Regions from separate parts of the Adlercreutzia aquisgranensis genome, predicted to be linked through region 2. Evidence: predicted binding sites of a transcription regulator. Region 2 holds the regulator's gene; the other holds the start of a gene.
The links. Region 2 encodes HrcA, which represses chaperone genes, less so after heat shock. Its sites were predicted from a motif close to TNTTAGCANNCNNNNNNNNNGNNTGCTAANA; they were not measured.

Region 1: a site for HrcA is predicted at 1,963-1,993, ahead of NFR41_RS04770 (co-chaperone GroES). Genes of this name have one in related genera too.

What each region holds. Positions count from the first base shown of each region.
Region 1 is NZ_CALPDA010000006.1:55,771-64,138, reverse strand. Features, by position in the region: gene groL (chaperonin GroEL) at 1-1,310, opposite strand, end outside; gene NFR41_RS04770 (co-chaperone GroES) at 1,459-1,746, opposite strand; gene NFR41_RS04765 (hypothetical protein) at 2,097-2,303, shown strand; gene NFR41_RS04760 (C-terminal binding protein) at 2,459-3,481, shown strand; gene NFR41_RS04755 (FAD-binding protein) at 3,618-5,234, opposite strand; gene NFR41_RS04750 (helix-turn-helix transcriptional regulator) at 5,589-7,082, shown strand; gene NFR41_RS04745 (DMT family transporter) at 7,227-8,165, opposite strand.
Region 2 is NZ_CALPDA010000010.1:42,879-51,246, forward strand. Features, by position in the region: gene rplS (50S ribosomal protein L19) at 1-109, shown strand, start outside; gene rnhB (ribonuclease HII) at 180-980, shown strand; gene NFR41_RS07310 (YraN family protein) at 1,258-1,845, shown strand; gene NFR41_RS07315 (YifB family Mg chelatase-like AAA ATPase) at 1,854-3,428, shown strand; gene dprA (DNA-processing protein DprA) at 3,425-4,363, shown strand; gene hrcA (heat-inducible transcriptional repressor HrcA) at 4,625-5,641, shown strand; gene dnaJ (molecular chaperone DnaJ) at 5,714-6,853, shown strand; gene NFR41_RS07335 (RsmE family RNA methyltransferase) at 6,856-7,653, shown strand; gene NFR41_RS07340 (MiaB/RimO family radical SAM methylthiotransferase) at 7,650-8,368, shown strand, end outside.

The DNA.
Region 1 (8,368 bases), on a different contig from region 2:
CCCACTTCCTCGTCGGCGTTGTCGCACTTCACCGCGTCAAGAGCGGGCTGGGCGTCCAGCAGGGCCACGCCGCCGCCGGCCACGATGCCCTCTTCCACGGCAGCGCGGGTAGCCTGCAGCGCGTCCTCGATGCGGCTCTTCTTCTCCTTGAGCTCGCTTTCGGTAGCAGCGCCCACCTTCAGCACGGCCACGCCGCCGGAAAGCTTGGCCAGGCGCTCCTGCAGCTTCTCGCGGTCGAAGTCGGAGTCGGTGCGCTCCAGCTCGGCCTTGATCATGTTGATGCGGTCCTCGATGGCCTTCTTGTCGCCGGCGCCGTCCACGATCAGCGACGAGTCCTTGGTCACCTTCACGGTCTTGGCATGGCCCATCATGTCAACGCGGGCATCGGCCATGGTCATGCCGAAGTCCTTGTCGATGACCTGGGCGCCGGTAACTGCGGCGATGTCCTCCAGAATGCGCTTGCGGCGGTCGCCGAAGCCGGGGGCCTTAATGGCCACGCAGTTGAAGGTGCCGCGCAGCTTGTTCAGCAGGATGGTAGCCAGCGCCTCGCCTTCCACATCCTCGGCCACGATGAACAGCGGGCGGCCGGTCTTCATGATGTCCTCCAACAGCGGCACCATGTCCTGGATGTTGGAGATCTTCTGGTCGGTCAACAGGATGAACGGGTCGGACAGCACGGCCTCCATGCGCTCCATGTCGGTGGCCATGTAGGGGCTGATGTAGCCGCGGTCGTACTGCATGCCCTCAACGATGTCCATCTCAAGCCCGAAGGTCTGGCTCTCCTCCACGGAGATGGCGCCGTCCTTGCCCACGGCCTCCATGGCCTCGGCGATCTTCTCGCCGATCTCGGCGTCGCCGGCGGAGATGGTGCCCACGTTGGCGATCTGCTCCTTGGTGGAGACGGGGGTGGCGTCGGCCTTGATGGCCTCGACCACGGCGTCGGTGGCCTTCTGGATGCCGCGACGGATGCCCAGGGCGTCGGCGCCGGCGGTCACGTTGCGCAGGCCCTCGGACACGATCACGTCGGCCAGCAGAGTGGCAGTGGTGGTGCCGTCGCCGGCCACGTCGTTGGTCTTCACGGCCACCTCGCGCACCAGCTGGGCGCCCATGTTCTCGACCGGATCCTCCAGCTCAACTTCCTTGGCCACGGTCACGCCGTCGTTGGTGATGACCGGCGCACCGTAAGACTTCTCCAGGGCGACGTAGCGGCCCTTGGGGCCAAGCGTCACCTTCACGGCGTTGGCCAGCTTGTTCACGCCGGCAGCAAGGCCGCTGCGGGCATCGGACTCGAACTTGATTTCCTTAGCCATGTTCTATGGCTCCTTCCTCAACAATACCAAGCTTTTCTCACTAGCAAGCTTCGAAGCGAAAGGCGCTACACGCTGCGGCCGAGTTAGGGCTTTTTGCGTCGCTCAAGCCACCGCAGGCGCCTGGGGTCGCCTTCCGCGAAACGGGCGGCTACGCGAAGACGCCGTAGAGGTCGTCGGCACGCAGGATGAGCACGTCCTCGCCGTCGATGGTGATCTCGGTTCCGCCGTACTTGCCGTACACCACGCGGTCGCCCACCTTCACGGGTACGGGCACCAGCTTGCCGTCCTTGTCCAGCTTGCCCTCGCCCACGGCCAGGACAACGCCGCTCTGGGGCTTTTCCTTCGAGTCGGAAGCAAGCAGAAGGCCGCCGGCAGTGGTCTGCTCGGCCTCGTCCTGCTTGACGATCACGCGATCACCGAGTGGTTTCAGGTTCATGGTTGATCTTCCTTTCGTCGACATCACGCACGTTCGTCGCGTTCGCACCGCAAGCGCCGCACCAACAGAGGGTCTTCAGCGTTTCCGCAGTTCGCCTGAGGGAAACCGCAGCGATTCCGCGATATGTCCTACGCTTGCAGGCGCCGACCAATCTTAGGCGCCTGGAAGCCATGGCGGGTTTCGCATGCGAAATCGTTAGCCACTTGTAAACCCGACTGCTAGCACTCGTGCACTTTGAGTGCTAAATGACTGGGTCCATAATAGCATTGCCCGCCACCTGCGCAACCGATTCCCAAAAAAACTCAGCCCCCGCGACTCAGATTCCTGGAACTCCCACCGTTTCGTCATATTTGCGCGAGCCGTCGCGGCCGCAAGGCGATTCGAACGGCCACTGCTTCAACGCCGGGCGCTACACGGTCATCCATGCGCTCACCGGCAGCCTTGAGCCTTCCAACCCTTGCTCGTTTAAGGACGTAGCGGACAAGTTCGTCGGCAAGGACGGCGGATTCGCTTGGGATAAGCCCGAAAGCCGCTTCCACGAGATCCAGGTGTGGTAAGGTAGGCGCGCAAGGTACGCAGCACACCGCACAACCGGCATCTCGATACAAAGCGCGTGACCAGGCATTACACACCGTTTGTCCTAGTCGCGCGCTTTCTTGCCGCATGCACGACATGCCGGTTGTGCAGCGCATATCCGGCCGAAGGAGCAGCTATGGCAACCATCGTCATGACCGACAACGATTTCGGCGGCGCGGACTTCGAGCGGAAGCTCGTGGAAAGCGCCGGGCTCGCGTTCGCCAGCTACGACGGCCGGGATTGCCGCGCGCCCGAGCAGATCGTCGCCCACCTGCGCTCAGCTGCCGAATGCCAGCCGGGCGCAGGTGCGCGGGCCCTAGGTGCCATCACCTCCTACGGACGTTACACCGCCGAGGTGTTCAAGGCGCTGCCCCAACTCAAGGTGGTGAGCAAGACCGGTACCGGCGTGGACAACATCGACGTGGAAGCAGCCACCAGAAACGGCACCGCGGTCTGCAACGTGCCCGGCTACGGTACCGAAGTGGTGTCCGACCATGCCATCGCGCTGGCGCTTGCAGTGCTGCGGCGCATCAACGAAACCGATGCCGACCTGCGGGCGGGCACCTGGGACTTTCGCCGTCGCCGCCCGCTCGGCCAGGTGCAGGGGCGCACCTTCGGCGTGGTGGGCTACGGATCAATCGGACGGGCTGCGGCGCGCAAGGCCCGAGGGCTGGGCTTTGACGTGGTGGTATGGGACCGCAAGGGGGTTCCCGGGCGTCGCACGCCGGAGGACTTCCCCTACCTGGCCCTGGACGACCTGCTGAAAACCGTCGATGTGGTGAGCTTCCACACCGCGCTTACGCCGGAAACGCACCATCTGCTGAGCGCCGAACGCATCGCGTCCATGAAGCCCGATGCCGTGGTGGTCAACACCTCCCGCGGCGCTGTTGTGGACACGAAGGCCCTGGCCGAGGCGCTCTGTGCCGGCAAGCTGTGGGGTGCGGGCCTGGACGTGTTCGAGGAGGAGCCGCTCACACCCGGCCATCCCATCTGCCGCGCACCGCACACGGTGCTCTCGCCCCACGACGGCTACTGGTCCGAGGAGTCGGCCGTGGAGCTGCGCACCCGCGCCGCCGAAAACGCCATCGCCGTGATGTCAGGGAAAGCACCCGAACACTGCATAAATCCCGAGGCCCTGGAAGCTGCTTGGGCGAAGTAACGTCTCGCCAGCAGCAGCCGCTAGCGAAAAGCAGCCGTCCCCCACACTGTAGGGGACGGCTGTCACCACTCAAACACATCGTATGCGCCCGCTGACAGCGGATGCGCCGCAAGGGAAGTGCCCGCAGGCGCCGGCCCTACTTGTTGGCTACGGCCCGGCCCACGACATAGCCCTGGGTATGGGCGCGGCCCAGCGACAATCCGGGTATCGTCATAGGATAGTCGGGGCTACCGAAGAAGTTGCCGGCGCAGTTGCCGATGGCGAAGAGACCCTCGATAGGCTGCCCATCCTTGTCGAGTACCTGCATATCGGCGTTCACGTTCACACCATGGATGATGGTCGACAGACCAATGTGGCGATGGATACCGTAGAACGGTGGCTGCTCGATGGGCTTCAGGAACTTGGCGGGCTTGCCCATGTCCTCGTCTATGCCCTTCTTCGCCAACTCGTTGTAGCGCTTCACCGTCTGCACGAAAGCGTCCACATCGGTCAGTCCGAGCTTCTCCCCCAGCTCCTCCAGAGTGTCGGCCGAGAAGGTGTTGATGAGGCTCTCGTAGACGCCGGTCTTCTCTCCCTCGACCTCGGGCATGTAGCTGGCCATCGCCTCGGGCGGCAAGGCTACTCCAGGCCAACCTTCGGCGTCGGTCATGTAGTTGCTGTCAAACACCTGGGTGTACCAGCCCTGGTCATCTTCGCTCTTCAGGAAGTTACCCATGACCGCCATCTCGCATCGCGCCTCGTTGCAGAAGCGGGTACCGTCGTTCTTCACCGCCAGGAAGGGCATGTCGGCCATAGAGCCCGGACCAGCGTCGAAGTCGTGCTGCACCTTCGATCCGCAAGCATCCTCCATACAGCCTCCGGCCCATACCATCATCCGCTGGCCGTCACCGGTCTTGTTCTGCTCCTTACGGTAGATGTTGACCATGTCGGGCTCGTAGTAGGCCATCATCTCATCGTTGTTCTCGTAATCGCCCGTTGCCACGATAACGCCCTTGGCCGCGTTGAACAGGATGTTGCCGCCTTCCCCTTCGGCAATGACGCCGGTTACGGCCCCGGAATCGTCCTGGGCGAGCTGGACTGCGGGTGTGGAGTAGAAAATCTCGACGCCTTGGCTCTCGGCCCAATCGGCGATATCGCGCATACCGTTACCAGTGTTGTAGGGTTTCGGGCCGAAGTCGAAGGCAAAGTACGACACGTCGTAGCCGTCGATGGTGCCGATGTTGGAGGTCCATTTCGCCGTAGAGTCGACCATTTGACATCCGGCTTTCGTGCCGATGTCCCACAGCCACTTCAGAGCCTCGCCGGAGTTGTAGGCCCACAGCCTCACCTGGTCGCGGTCGGACAGATGACAGCAGTCGGCGTTCACCAACGACACCACAGCTTCGACACCACCCGGCGCCGTCCCGTCAAGGATGATGGAGTCGCAGGTGTTGCCCTGGGAGATAGCCGTCGCCTCCTTCTGGAGCAGAGCAACCTTCGCCCCCGCCTGGAAGGCGGAGATGGCCGCAGGAACGCCCGCGGCGCCGGCACCGATGACCACCACGTCGTAGTCCTTAGTGTCGGCGAAATCGGTGATGGGGTCGGGCTTGACGAAGAACGGAAGCGTTCCATCGGAAACCGCCGCTACAGCCTTGGCATCCTTGTCAGCCGAGGGCTGCGAGGGCGTGCAGGCGCCCAGCATGGACACACCGGCAACGCCCATGGCGGCAGCGCCACCGAACTTGAACAGGTCGCGTCGAGAAAAACTCGTCATTTCCCCTCCTTGGGTAGAACCGACAACGAGCGGCAGCCGAGCTGCCGCAGCACCGAACAGGCTCGCTTTCCAGCCTGCCCGCTAAGAGCAGTCTAGCCAGCAGGCTTCTGGGCCCGCATCGACCGACCGCGAAACAATCGGGCTATCTTTCGTAACCTGCACCCTAAGCACCGCCATAACCCCCCTCTTTAACCTCTTTTTTTCGCAGTCGCAGGCAAAAGTACCCGCCCTTGGCCCTTTCTGGCGGACGCCTTTGTCATATAATCTGCTGTAGGTAGCGATCATTTCAACATTCACCTGGGTTTTCGGCACCCGACCAAGCCAATGTCCGATTCTGGGGAAGATGGGGACACCGTGACCGAGACAGACCGAGCCGGCACCGATTCCGCCCGAGCCGCCGAACCGGACGCAGAAGCGACGCACGAAGAACGATTCCGCTGGCCCAGGGGATCGTTCTTCGTGCCTCTGGCATTTCTGGGCCTGGGCGTCTACCGCGCATGGATCGAGATCGTCTTCGTTGGCTCGTTTACGAGCTTTCCCGCCGCATTTGGCGGCGTCGCGGGGTTGAGCGTCCGGGATTTGTTCGACTGGTCCATGGTGGCCACCGCCATCTTCTGCACGCTGCTCGCCCGCAAAATCTCCCCTTTCTTCAACAAACCCTTCCTCTTCGCTTTCGGCGGACTGTTGCTCGTCACCTCCACCGTCCTCATGTTCGCTTCGTGCTGGGTTCCAGACATCACCTCGCTGGCAAAAGTGCCAGCAGCCGTCCTGGGAGGCGTCGGCATTGCGCTGGTGATCCTTGTATGGAGCGAGCTGTACAGCTGTTTGAATCCGTTGCGCGTAGCGCTGTATTACTCCGCTTCAATCGTTGTGGGAGCACTTATCATCTACGTCTACCGCGGGTTCTATCTTCCCTGGCTTTTCGCACTTACCGCGCTGCTGCCCGTCATATCACTGATCGCTGCCTGGCGCGGGTTCGAAAGCCTGCCGGCGCCTGAGCTTCCCTCCGTCGCATGGATGCGGTTCTCCATACCGTGGAAGGCAGTGCTGTTCATGGCCGCCTACGCGTTTGGCTACGGCCTCATGGAGGGAGGCATGTACGAAGGCGCATTCGGCCCCCATTCGGCGCCGGGAACCGTGGCGGTGGCTGCGCTAGTGTTCATAGGGGTGGCGCTGCGGGGCGGTCGCTTCGACTTCAGCATCATCTACAGGGTAGCGCTTCCCCTCGTAGTCGTCGCCTTTACCCTCGTGCCGCTCTTCGGCAATGTGCAGGGAGCCGCCGCGAGCTTCTGCATGGCGGGAGCTTATACGGCCCAGTCGATCATCATCATGCTCATCATGGCCAATATCTGCTATCGCTTCGGCGTATCGGCCATTTGGCTGTTCGGCATCGAACGCAGCGTGCGTCAGATCGCGATGTGGCTCGGGCGGACAACGGCCGATGTCGCGGAAAGCGCCAACCTGCTCGGAGACGGAGGAGGCGCGGCCGTTTCGCTGCTTGCCGTTCTCGCCGTAGTTGTCGCAACCACCATTCTGCTCTCGGAGCGGGACTTGTCGAGCCGCTGGGGCGCCAATTTCTTGTCTGGCGGCATGGATAGCGCCGCCGCGATCCGCAAGCAAGAGCTAGCAGACCGCTGTGCCGAGATTTCGCGCCAGTACAAGCTGTCTGCACGAGAAGAGGAAGTGCTGCTCCTGCTTGCCCAGCATAAGACCGTGGGAATCATCGAGCGCGAGCTGCTTATCGCTAACGGCACCGCCAAGGCACACGTGCGACACATTTACCAGAAGCTCAACATCCACACGCGCAATGAGCTGTTCGACCTTCTCGGCGCCGACCCGCGTCCCTGAGCGCAGCAGACAGACGCCGCACGCGCTGGTAGCCCCAACCTCCTCCCCGGCGCAGTCTTATTGCAATTCGATGGAGCCGCACAGCGAACGAAACTACGACCACGGCCCTTCTCGCAAGCGAAGGTGCCGCAGAGGCTCGCGGCCCTACCCGCTTTGCCCTTGCGGCTTGCTTGGCACGGTCACCAGCACCACCATGGCCAGAATCAGCACGAGCGCTACCACGTCGAAGCCGGAGAAGGATGTGTGCAGCCACAGCGCCGAGATGACCATGGCCGACACCGGCTCCATGCAGCCGGCCAGGCTGGCGCGCACCGGCCCCGCGTCGGCGATACCCTGCAGGTACATGAGGTAGGCGCCCACGGTTCCCACCAGCACCATGGCCGCCATGACCGCTATAACCTGAGGCGTCACATTCACTTCCATGGTCCAGGGACGCGTGAGCCCAAGCGCCGCCACCCCGGCGATAGCCATGGCGAAGGCCGGCACCACCAGACTTCCGTACTTGGCAAGCGGTTTCGCGGGAAGCAACGTGTAGAAGGCCATGGCAAGAGCCGCCATGAGGCCCCACCCGAACCCGGCGGCAGAGATGGACAGCGTCGAAGGGTCGCCCTGAGTGGCCATGAGAAACACCGCCAGCAGAGCCACGGCCACACCCAGCGCCTCCCGTCCGCGGGGCAGCCGCCGTGCGCGCACGCAGGTGTAGCCCATGATGAGCAGAAGCCCCAGCCGCTCCATCATAGTCCCGGTGCCGGAGTTCGTGTAGGCAATGGCGGATAAGTAGCTGAACTGGGTGAACAACACACCCAGCAGTGCGAAGAGCGCAACGCGACCCATGGTGGCGCGATCGCGAACCAGCGCGGTCATCTTGTCGGGGCATTTCAACGCGCACACGGCCAGCAGCACTACGGCGGCCATGCACAGGCGCACAGGCGTAATCCAGGCCACGGGCACGCCCATGTCGGCCGTAAGCAGCTGCGCCGCCGTGCCCGAGAACCCCCAGCACGTACCGCCCAGAGCAGCAAGCAGCGTCCCCCGCACCGGGTGCGGCGGGGAAAACCATACCACCTGGGTTGACTCGCGCACCGCCTGGCTCCTCCGTCCTCTCTATCGTTCAGCCGCAGACAAGCTCCGCATATCCGAAGCGGCGCTGCCCAGCATAGCAGCAAACGGGCGCAATTCGGATGGCGAGCAAACGGCTGGGCGGGAATTTCGCGCATTGACGCTTGTTCAGCACACAGGTACAATCTATCCTTGCGCGTTTGCCCGACTCGGGTCTCCCGACGGGC
Region 2 (8,368 bases):
TGAGAAGATCGAGGTCGTGCGCAAGGGCGATGTGCGCCGCGCCAAGCTGTACTACCTGCGCAACAAGGTGGGCAAGGCCGCCAAGATCAAGGAGAAGTCCTTCCGCTAAGGCTTGCGGCAGCTTCTGTTCTCACAGGGCCCCTCTCTCGAGGGGCCCTTTTCGTTGGAGGAGGTTTCCCATGAATGCGTCGGGTCTGTCCGTCAAGGAGGTGCAGGCGCTTGTGGCGCAGGCTGCCGACGACGAGCTGCCGAAGCTGGCCCGCCAGCTGCGCGACGATGAGCGGGCCGGGGTTCGCCGTGCGCTCGCGACGGCCCTTCGCCAGGCGGCCAAGCGCCAGCAGGAGGCGGAGCGCCTGGAGGGGATGTACGCTTTCGAGGAGGGCCTTGCCTCTGCGTGCGGAGCGTCTGTGCTGGTGGGGCTAGATGAAGTGGGAAGGGGTCCTTTGGCCGGCCCCTTGGCCGTGGGCGCGGTGGTGCTGCCGCGGCATCCGCGCATAGCTCGCCTCAATGACTCCAAGCAGGTGGCTCCGGCGGTGCGCGAGGAGCTGGCGCAGCAGATAAAGGAAGAGGCTGCCGCCTGGGCGGTGGCCTACGTGGAGCCAGCGGAGATAGATGCTGTGGGTATGACTGCAAGCCTGCGCAAGGCCTTCCGCGCGGCTTTGGCGGCGGTGGAGGAGCAGGCGGCCGGTATAGGACTGGTGCTGGTGGACGGCAACCCCCTGGGAATCGATTCCCGGGAGCGCAACGTCGTGAAAGGCGACGGCAAGTGCGCCAGCATCGCCGCGGCCTCCATCGTGGCGAAAGTGGAGCGCGACAGGCTCATGGAGCGCTACGACGAGCTGTACCCCGAGTACGGCTTCGCGTCGAACAAGGGCTACGGCAGCGCGGCTCATGAGCAGGCTATACGCGATTTCGGCCTGTCCCCGGTGCATCGGGCGTCCTTCTGCTCGAGGATTCTGCAGCTCACCTTGTTCGGATAGCCGTCTTCGGCCGGGTGCCGTTTCGGAAGGTGGCCTCCGATGCCGCATGGCTTTCGTGGGAGCGCTTGCTTGATTCCGCAAGATTTCGGATAGAACCGGTGAACGCGCGCGCAAGACCCATCGTCGGATGGTGCGACGGCCTCGCATGACCCGGTTCCCTTGCGCTGCGGTGCTCTGGAGCGTTTCGCGTGCCGCCAGCGGGCCTTCCGTGTCATCGTTTCGCCTCAACGGGGCATCTAGACTGACGTCATCTCGACCAACGGAAAGGGGTGGCGCTATGAGGGAGGCGTTGCAAGAGAGGGAATCGGCGGATTTGACCGAACGCTGCGACTGCGTTTCGGGGCTCGTCGTCGATGGGTGCGGATTCGCGGACGGCGGGCCGCGAATCGAGGGCGCCTTCGGTTCGGAAGGCGAGCCTATGTGGGGAGAGGACGGGGGGTGGGCGCCGCACGAGCCGGCTCCGAGGGCCGCTGCGAAGCGCAAGCGCAAGCGCAAGTCGGAAGCGCTCGACGTGGGGCGGGAAGGGGAGTTCGTGGCCGCGTGCTTTCTGACGCGTCGCGGCTACGACATCATCCATCGCAACTGGAAGTGCAAGGCCGGCGAGGCGGACATCATAGCCCGCGACAACGAGACGCTTGTGTTCGTGGAGGTGAAGAGTCGCCGCGACTGCGACAAGGGCATGCCTGCGGAGGCGGTGACCCGCGAGAAGCGGGAGCGTTACGAGCGCATAGCCGCAAGCTATCTGGCCGTAACCGACGTGCTCGACGTGCGAGTGCGGTTCGACATCGTGAGCATTCTGATCATACCGCCTGACCGCGCCCTGGTGCGTCACAATATTGACGCCTTCGGCCGGGACGTGTTCTGATGGACGCCATGGCGCAGATCGACCGGGAGAGCGGGTGCGTGCACTTCATCGAGGCAGGAGCCGAGGCGGCCTCGCTTGCCTGCCAGGCCGGCGCGAGCGCCACCCGTCTCGGCCGGTGCCAGGTGCATGCGGCAACGTTGCGCGGGGTGGAGGCCGTGCCCGTGGACGTGGAGGTTTCCATCACCACGGGCATTCCCGGGTTCTCCATCGTGGGCATGGCCGACGCCTCAGTCCAGGAATCCCGCGAGCGGGTGAAGTCCGCCTTGAAGGCATGCGGGTTCTCGATGCCCGGCTCGCGCATCGTCGTGAACCTGGCGCCCAGTTCGCTGCGCAAGACCGGCGCGGGTTTCGACCTGCCCATCGCGGCGGGCATCCTGGTGGCCAGCGGTCAGGTGCGCCCCGAGGTCCTGCGGGGGAAGCTCTTCGTGGGGGAGCTGTCGCTGGAGGGGTTCGTGCGACCGGTGGCCGGCTTGCTCGCCTATGCGCTGTGCGCGCGCAAGCGGGAGCTTGGGCTGGCGAGCGCCCCCTCAGGCGAGGTAAGGGCTATCGAGGGGGTCGAATGGGCGGCGGTGGACACCTTGGGCGATTTCAGGGCGGGACGTTTCCGTCGACTTGAAGCGGCGCGGCCGCCAGCGGCGTCGTCGTCGGTTGATTTCCGCGATATCGAAGGGCACGATGCGGCGAAGCGGGCGCTGCAGATAGCGGCGGCGGGCAACCACGGCATCCTTATGATGGGTCCTCCCGGATCGGGGAAGACCATGCTCGCCTCGCGGCTCCCCACGATCTTGCCGCCCCTGACCCAGGCGGAGGCGCTCGAGAGCGCCGTCGTGCACTCGGTGGCCGGTGAGGACGTCGATCCGATCCTGGCCGGGATACGCCCCTTCCGCAAGCCCCACCATTCCGCATCGCTGCCGGGCCTGGTGGGGGGAGGGTCGCCCCCGCGGCCGGGGGAGATATCGCTTGCCCATAACGGGGTGCTGTTCCTAGACGAGCTTCCAGAGTTCCAGCCCTCTGTGCTGCAGGGCATTCGCCAGCCGCTGGAGTCGGGGCGCATGGTGGTGACGCGGGCCGACGGCAGCATCGAGTTCCCCGCCCGGTTCATGCTGGTTGCTGCAGCGAACCCGTGCCCGTGCGGCTTCTTCGGCGACGAGGAACGGCCGTGTCGCTGCACGGTGCCCCAGATCCGCAAGTACCAAGGGCGCATAGGCGGCCCGGTCCTCGACCGCATCGACCTACATGTGGACGTCAGGCGCATTCCCGCCGCAAGCGTGCTGGCGACGGGCAGCGGGACCGACTCGGCGACGCTTCGCGAAGGGGTGCTGCGCGCCCGGGAGTTTGCAGCGTGGCGCGCGTCGGCCGGGGCGGTCCGCACACCGCAGGAGGTGGTGGCTTCGTGCCGCCTCGGTCAGGAGGAGGAGCGCTTCCTGACCGAGGCCGCCTCCCGGCTTTCCATGAGCGGCAGGGCGCTTATCCGCACGGCGGCGCTGGCGAGGACCATTGCGGATATGGAGGAGCGCGAGGCGGTGGATCGGGCGCACTTGAGCGAGGCTTTGGGGTTTCGGGTGAGAGGGGAAGTGCTATGAGCGTCGAGCAGGATTTCGTGATGGGACCGCGAACGGTGGTGGAGCGCGACTGCCCGTGGTTTCCCGAGTCGCTGAAGCAGGTGCCGAAGCCGCCCCGCGTGCTCTATGTGCTGGGCGATCCTTCGGCGCTGCGGGAGGGGCTTGCCGTAGTGGGAGCTCGCAAGGCGACGCCCTACGGCACCGGATGCGCCCGCAGGTTCGCCGCCATCGCTGCCCGCAAGGGGGTGTCGATCCTTTCGGGGGGAGCGCGGGGCTGCGATGCGGCCGCCCATGAGGCCGCCCTGGCGGAGGGCGGCGTGACGGTAGCGTTTCTGGGAGGCGGCTGCGATAGGCTCTACCCGCCCGAGCACAAGGACCTGTTCCAGCGCATCGTGGACGGGGGAGGGGCGCTCGTGTCCGAGTATCCGTGGGCCATGCCGCCGTTGCCCTACATGTTTCGGGAGCGCAATCGGCTTATCGCGGGGCTTGCGAAGGCGACGCTCATAGTGGAGGCTGGGTTGCCTTCCGGGACGTTTTCCACGGCCGACGAGGCGCTTTCGGCCAACCGCGACGTCTGGGCGGTACCCGGAGCCATCACCGCACGGACCAGCAGCGGGGCCAACCGGCTCATACGGCAGGGTGCGGTGCCCATCGTGGACGACGATTCCTTCGAGGACGAGCTGATGGCGACCTTCGGATGCCTCAAGACGCCGCCGCAGCGGGCGCCAGGCGGCGGTACTCCGTCCGGCTTCCTGTCCGAGGAGGGCCGCCGACTTGTCGCGCTTGTCCAGGGCCAGCCTATGGGCTTGGATGCGCTGCTGGACCGCGGAGCGCGGCTATGCCCCGAAGGCGATGCGCGGGCGTGGGTGTTCTCGCAGCTTGCCCAAGCCGAGCTCGCAGGCGTCATCAGGCGCTTCCCCGACGGAACCTACGGCCCGGACGGGCAGGCCGCCTAGCGGCAAGGCGGCAACGGCGACAAGGGGACGTCCGTTTGCGGCGCGTGGCAGGGGCGCGACGGGGGCGTCCTCTTGGCATGTTTTGGCGTGGTGCCTGCGGCTCGGCCGTTCGGGCGCGTCATGGCGAGCGGGCCGCCCTATTGTGATGCTTGCGTTGAAAGGGCGCCGCTGATTAGCACTCTCGGCTATCGGCTGCTAAAATGGCCGTTCGAGCGTAGTGCGAACCGATACCTGCAACGCGATTGAGAGGAGGGCGCGCCAATGCTTTCGGACCGGCGGCAGAGAGTTCTTGCGGCTCTTATCGAGGAGTACGTCGCCCGCGCTCTTCCCGTGGGCTCTCGCACGCTGACCGAGCGCTACCAGCTGGGCGTGAGTCCCGCGACGGTCCGCAACGAGCTGTCGGTGCTCGAAGACGGCGGCTACATCGTGCAGCCCCATACCTCCGCCGGGCGCGTGCCGACCGATGCGGGGTACCGGGCGTTCGTGGACGGCTTGCTGGCCGAGCAGGCCGACGGCTCCCAGGACGAGCGCTGCCGCCTTGTCGCCGAGGAGCTGCGCCGAAGCGCCGGAGAGCTTGACGAGCTGATCGACCAGACCTCGTCGGCCCTCATGCGCCTGACCGACTGCTTGTCGGTGGTGCTGGCGCCCTCGGTGCAGCGCATGCGCATCAAGCAGCTGTCGCTGGTGTCGCTTTCGCCCCGTCAGGCCATCATCGTGGTGGTGACGGAAGAGGGTCGCGTGGCGAACCGCCATATCGAGTTCGCCGAGGACGTGGATCCGGAAAGCCTCGCCGAGGTGCAGCGCTTGCTCGGCGATGTGTTCGGCGGCCGCTCGTCCGAGGAGATAGAGCACGGGCTGTCCCGCAGCATGGCCGAGGCTTTCCGCGACCCGCTCGTGCGCGCGGTCATGGACGAGGTCATGCTGTGCTTGCAGGAGAGCCGCATAAGCCGAGCGCACCACAGCGGCCTTTCGGCCCTGATGGTGCAGCCGGAGTTCAGCCACACCGATGCGCTTCTGCCGGTGATGCAAGTGCTCGAGGACGAGACGGTGCTGCTGCACATCCTGGACGACGCCGTATCCTGCGCTGCGGGGGTGCCGAGCGTTCGCATCGGCCGCGAGAACGGCAATGCGGGGCTTTCCGGCGTCTCCGTGGTGGCGAGCCGTTACGGAAAGGGGCCCTCGGCGGGAGTGGTTGCCGTCATCGGGCCTACGCGGATGGATTACTCCCGAACCATAAGCGCGGTGCGCATGGCCGCCGACGCGCTCGACGAGGCGTAGGGCGCAGGTTCGGACGGGGCACGCTCTTCGGGATGGGCCCGAAACTGTTGGGAAGAAGGGAACAGGCTGGTCATGGCGAGAGATCTGTACGAGGTGCTGGGGGTCGAGCGCACCGCGACCGAGGACGAGATCAAGAAGGCGTTCCGGCGTCGTGCGCGGGAGCTGCATCCCGACGTGAACAAGGCCGAGGACGCCGAGGACAAGTTCAAAGAGCTCAACGAGGCCTACGACGTTCTCTCCGACCCCAAGAAGCGCAGCGCCTACGATCGCTTCGGTACCGTGCCGGGTGCTTCCTCCGGCCCCGGCGGCTACGGCGGGGGCTACGTGGACTTCGACGACCTGTTCGGCGGCGGTTTCGGCATGGGCGATTTGTTCAGCTCGTTCTTCGGGGGCTCGGCGAGCGCAGCCCGCGCCCAGCAGCGCCGCGAAGGGCGCGACATGGCGGTGGGCCTGCGGCTGACCCTGGAGGAAGTGGCCGCCGGCGTGAACAAGGAGATCGTCTACGACCGGCTGGCCCCGTGCCCCGATTGCGGCGGCAGCGGCGTGGCCGAGGGCGGCAGCGAGGTGACCTGCCCGGACTGCAACGGAACGGGTCGCGTGGTCACGGTGCAGCGAACCTTCCTGGGTGACATGCAGACGGCGGTTCCCTGCCAGAAGTGCGGCGGCACCGGGCGCACCATCGACAACCCTTGCCCCGAGTGCGAGGGCCAAGGGCGCGTCCCCGACCGTCAGCGGGTGACGGTGGAGGTGCCTGCGGGCATCCGCGACGGCCAGCAGCTGCGGCTTTCGGGCTTCGGCGAGGCCGGGCTGCGCGGCAGCAGGGCGGGCGACCTCATAGTCACGTGCCGCATCCAGCCCAACGAGTACTTCGAGCGCGACGGCGACAACCTGCACGCGCGGGCGAACGTGTCCATGACCCAGGCTGCCTTGGGCGCGGAGATCGAGCTCGACGGCATCATGGAGGACGAGAAGGTGGTCGTGCGCATTCCCGAAGGGTGCCAGAACGAGCAGGTGGTCCGCGTCAAGGGGTTCGGCATGCCGCGCTTCAGGAGCGACGCCCGCGGGGACATGTACGTGCACGTCAACGTCGTCATCCCCAAGAAGCTTTCGAAGAGACAGCGCGAGCTTCTGGAGCACTTCGCCGAGGAGATGGGCGAAGAGGTCGACCAGCCGCGCGGCGCCTGGCAGAAGCTCAAGGACATTTTCGAGTAGCCATGGCCCTTCCGCAGTTCTTCCTGGAAAACCAAGTGCTCGACGCGGAGGAATCCCCGGTGTTCCCGCTGCGCCTGAGCGACGACGACCTGCACCATGCCCGCGTCCTGCGCCTGGAGCGGGGACAGCATGTGGCCGTGGTCGACGCCGCAAGCGACTACTTCGAATGCGAGGTCGCCTCTTTCGACGCCGACGGGCTTCTGGTCTCCATCTCGCTGCGCGGGGACGTTGGCGAGGACGGCCCGAGCGTGATGCTGGTGCAGGGGCTTGCCAAAGGCGACAAGATGGACACGGTGGTGCGCCACGGCACCGAGGTGGGCGTGGACGTGTTCGTGCCCCTTGCCTGCGAGCGGTCCGTGGTGAAGCTGGACGCGAAGAAGGCTGCGGCCCGGGCCGAGCGCTGGCGCTCCATCGCCCGTTCGGCCGCCATGCAGTCGGGCAGGCGCCACGTGCCGGAGGTGTCCGAGCCCGTAGGCCTTGACGGGGCATGCGAGCTTTTGCGCAACGCCACCGCCGTCATCGTGTGCTACGAGGAGGCGGACGGCTCCCAGAGCATCACGCGGGCGCTTTCCTCGGCGCTGACCAAGCTGCGCATGCCGGCGGAGGACGCGCGGGTGGCCGTGGTGGTGGGTCCGGAAGGAGGGCTCACAAGCCGCGAGGTGCAGTGTCTGTTGGACTGCAATCCCAGGGCGTACTCCTGCACGCTGGGGCCTTCCATCCTGCGCACCGAAACCGCCGGCGTCGTCGCCCCGGCCCTGGTGCTGCACGATCTGCGCAATCTCTCCGGGGGCCTTTCGTGAGGTATGCGGTAGTCAATTTGGGCTGCAAGGTGAACCGGGTGGAGTCCGACTCCTTCGAACGGGCGCTTTCGGCCGCAGGCGCCGTCCCCGGGTCGTTGGAGGCGGCGGACCTGGTGGTGGTGAACACCTGCGCAGTGACGGCCGAGGCGGAGAAGAAGACCCGCAAAACCGTGCGCCGGGCGGTGCGCGCCTCAAAGGGCGCGGTGCTGGTGACCGGCTGCTCCGCGGTGCTTCACGAGGACGTGTACCGGGCTATGGGGCAGCGCGTGTCCGTGGTGGCGAAGGGACAGGTTGAAGCCGAGGTCTCCCGCATCGCGCGCGAGCTGGCCGAAGCCAGCCGCGACGTGGGCGACGTCGTCTCCGACGGCGCCTTCGCCGAGAAGCCTGCTCCCCAGGTGGCGGGCGACTTCGCGCAGCGGGCGCGGGTGGGGGTGAAGGTGCAGGACGGCTGCGACAACGCCTGCTCCTACTGCGTCATCCATGTGGCCCGCGGGCCGGCCTGCAGCGTGCCGGCGGATACGGTAGAAGCCGATTGCCGCCGCCTGATGGAAGCGGGGGTGCGCGAGATCGTGCTCACGGGCATCAACCTGGGCACCTACCGGCAGCAGTCGGAATCCGGCGCGCTTGGCCTGCACGATTTGCTGGAGAGGCTCCTGGCCCTGGCCGACGCGCTGCCTGTGCCCGAGGACGGCGCCCCGGCGTGCAGGTTTCGGCT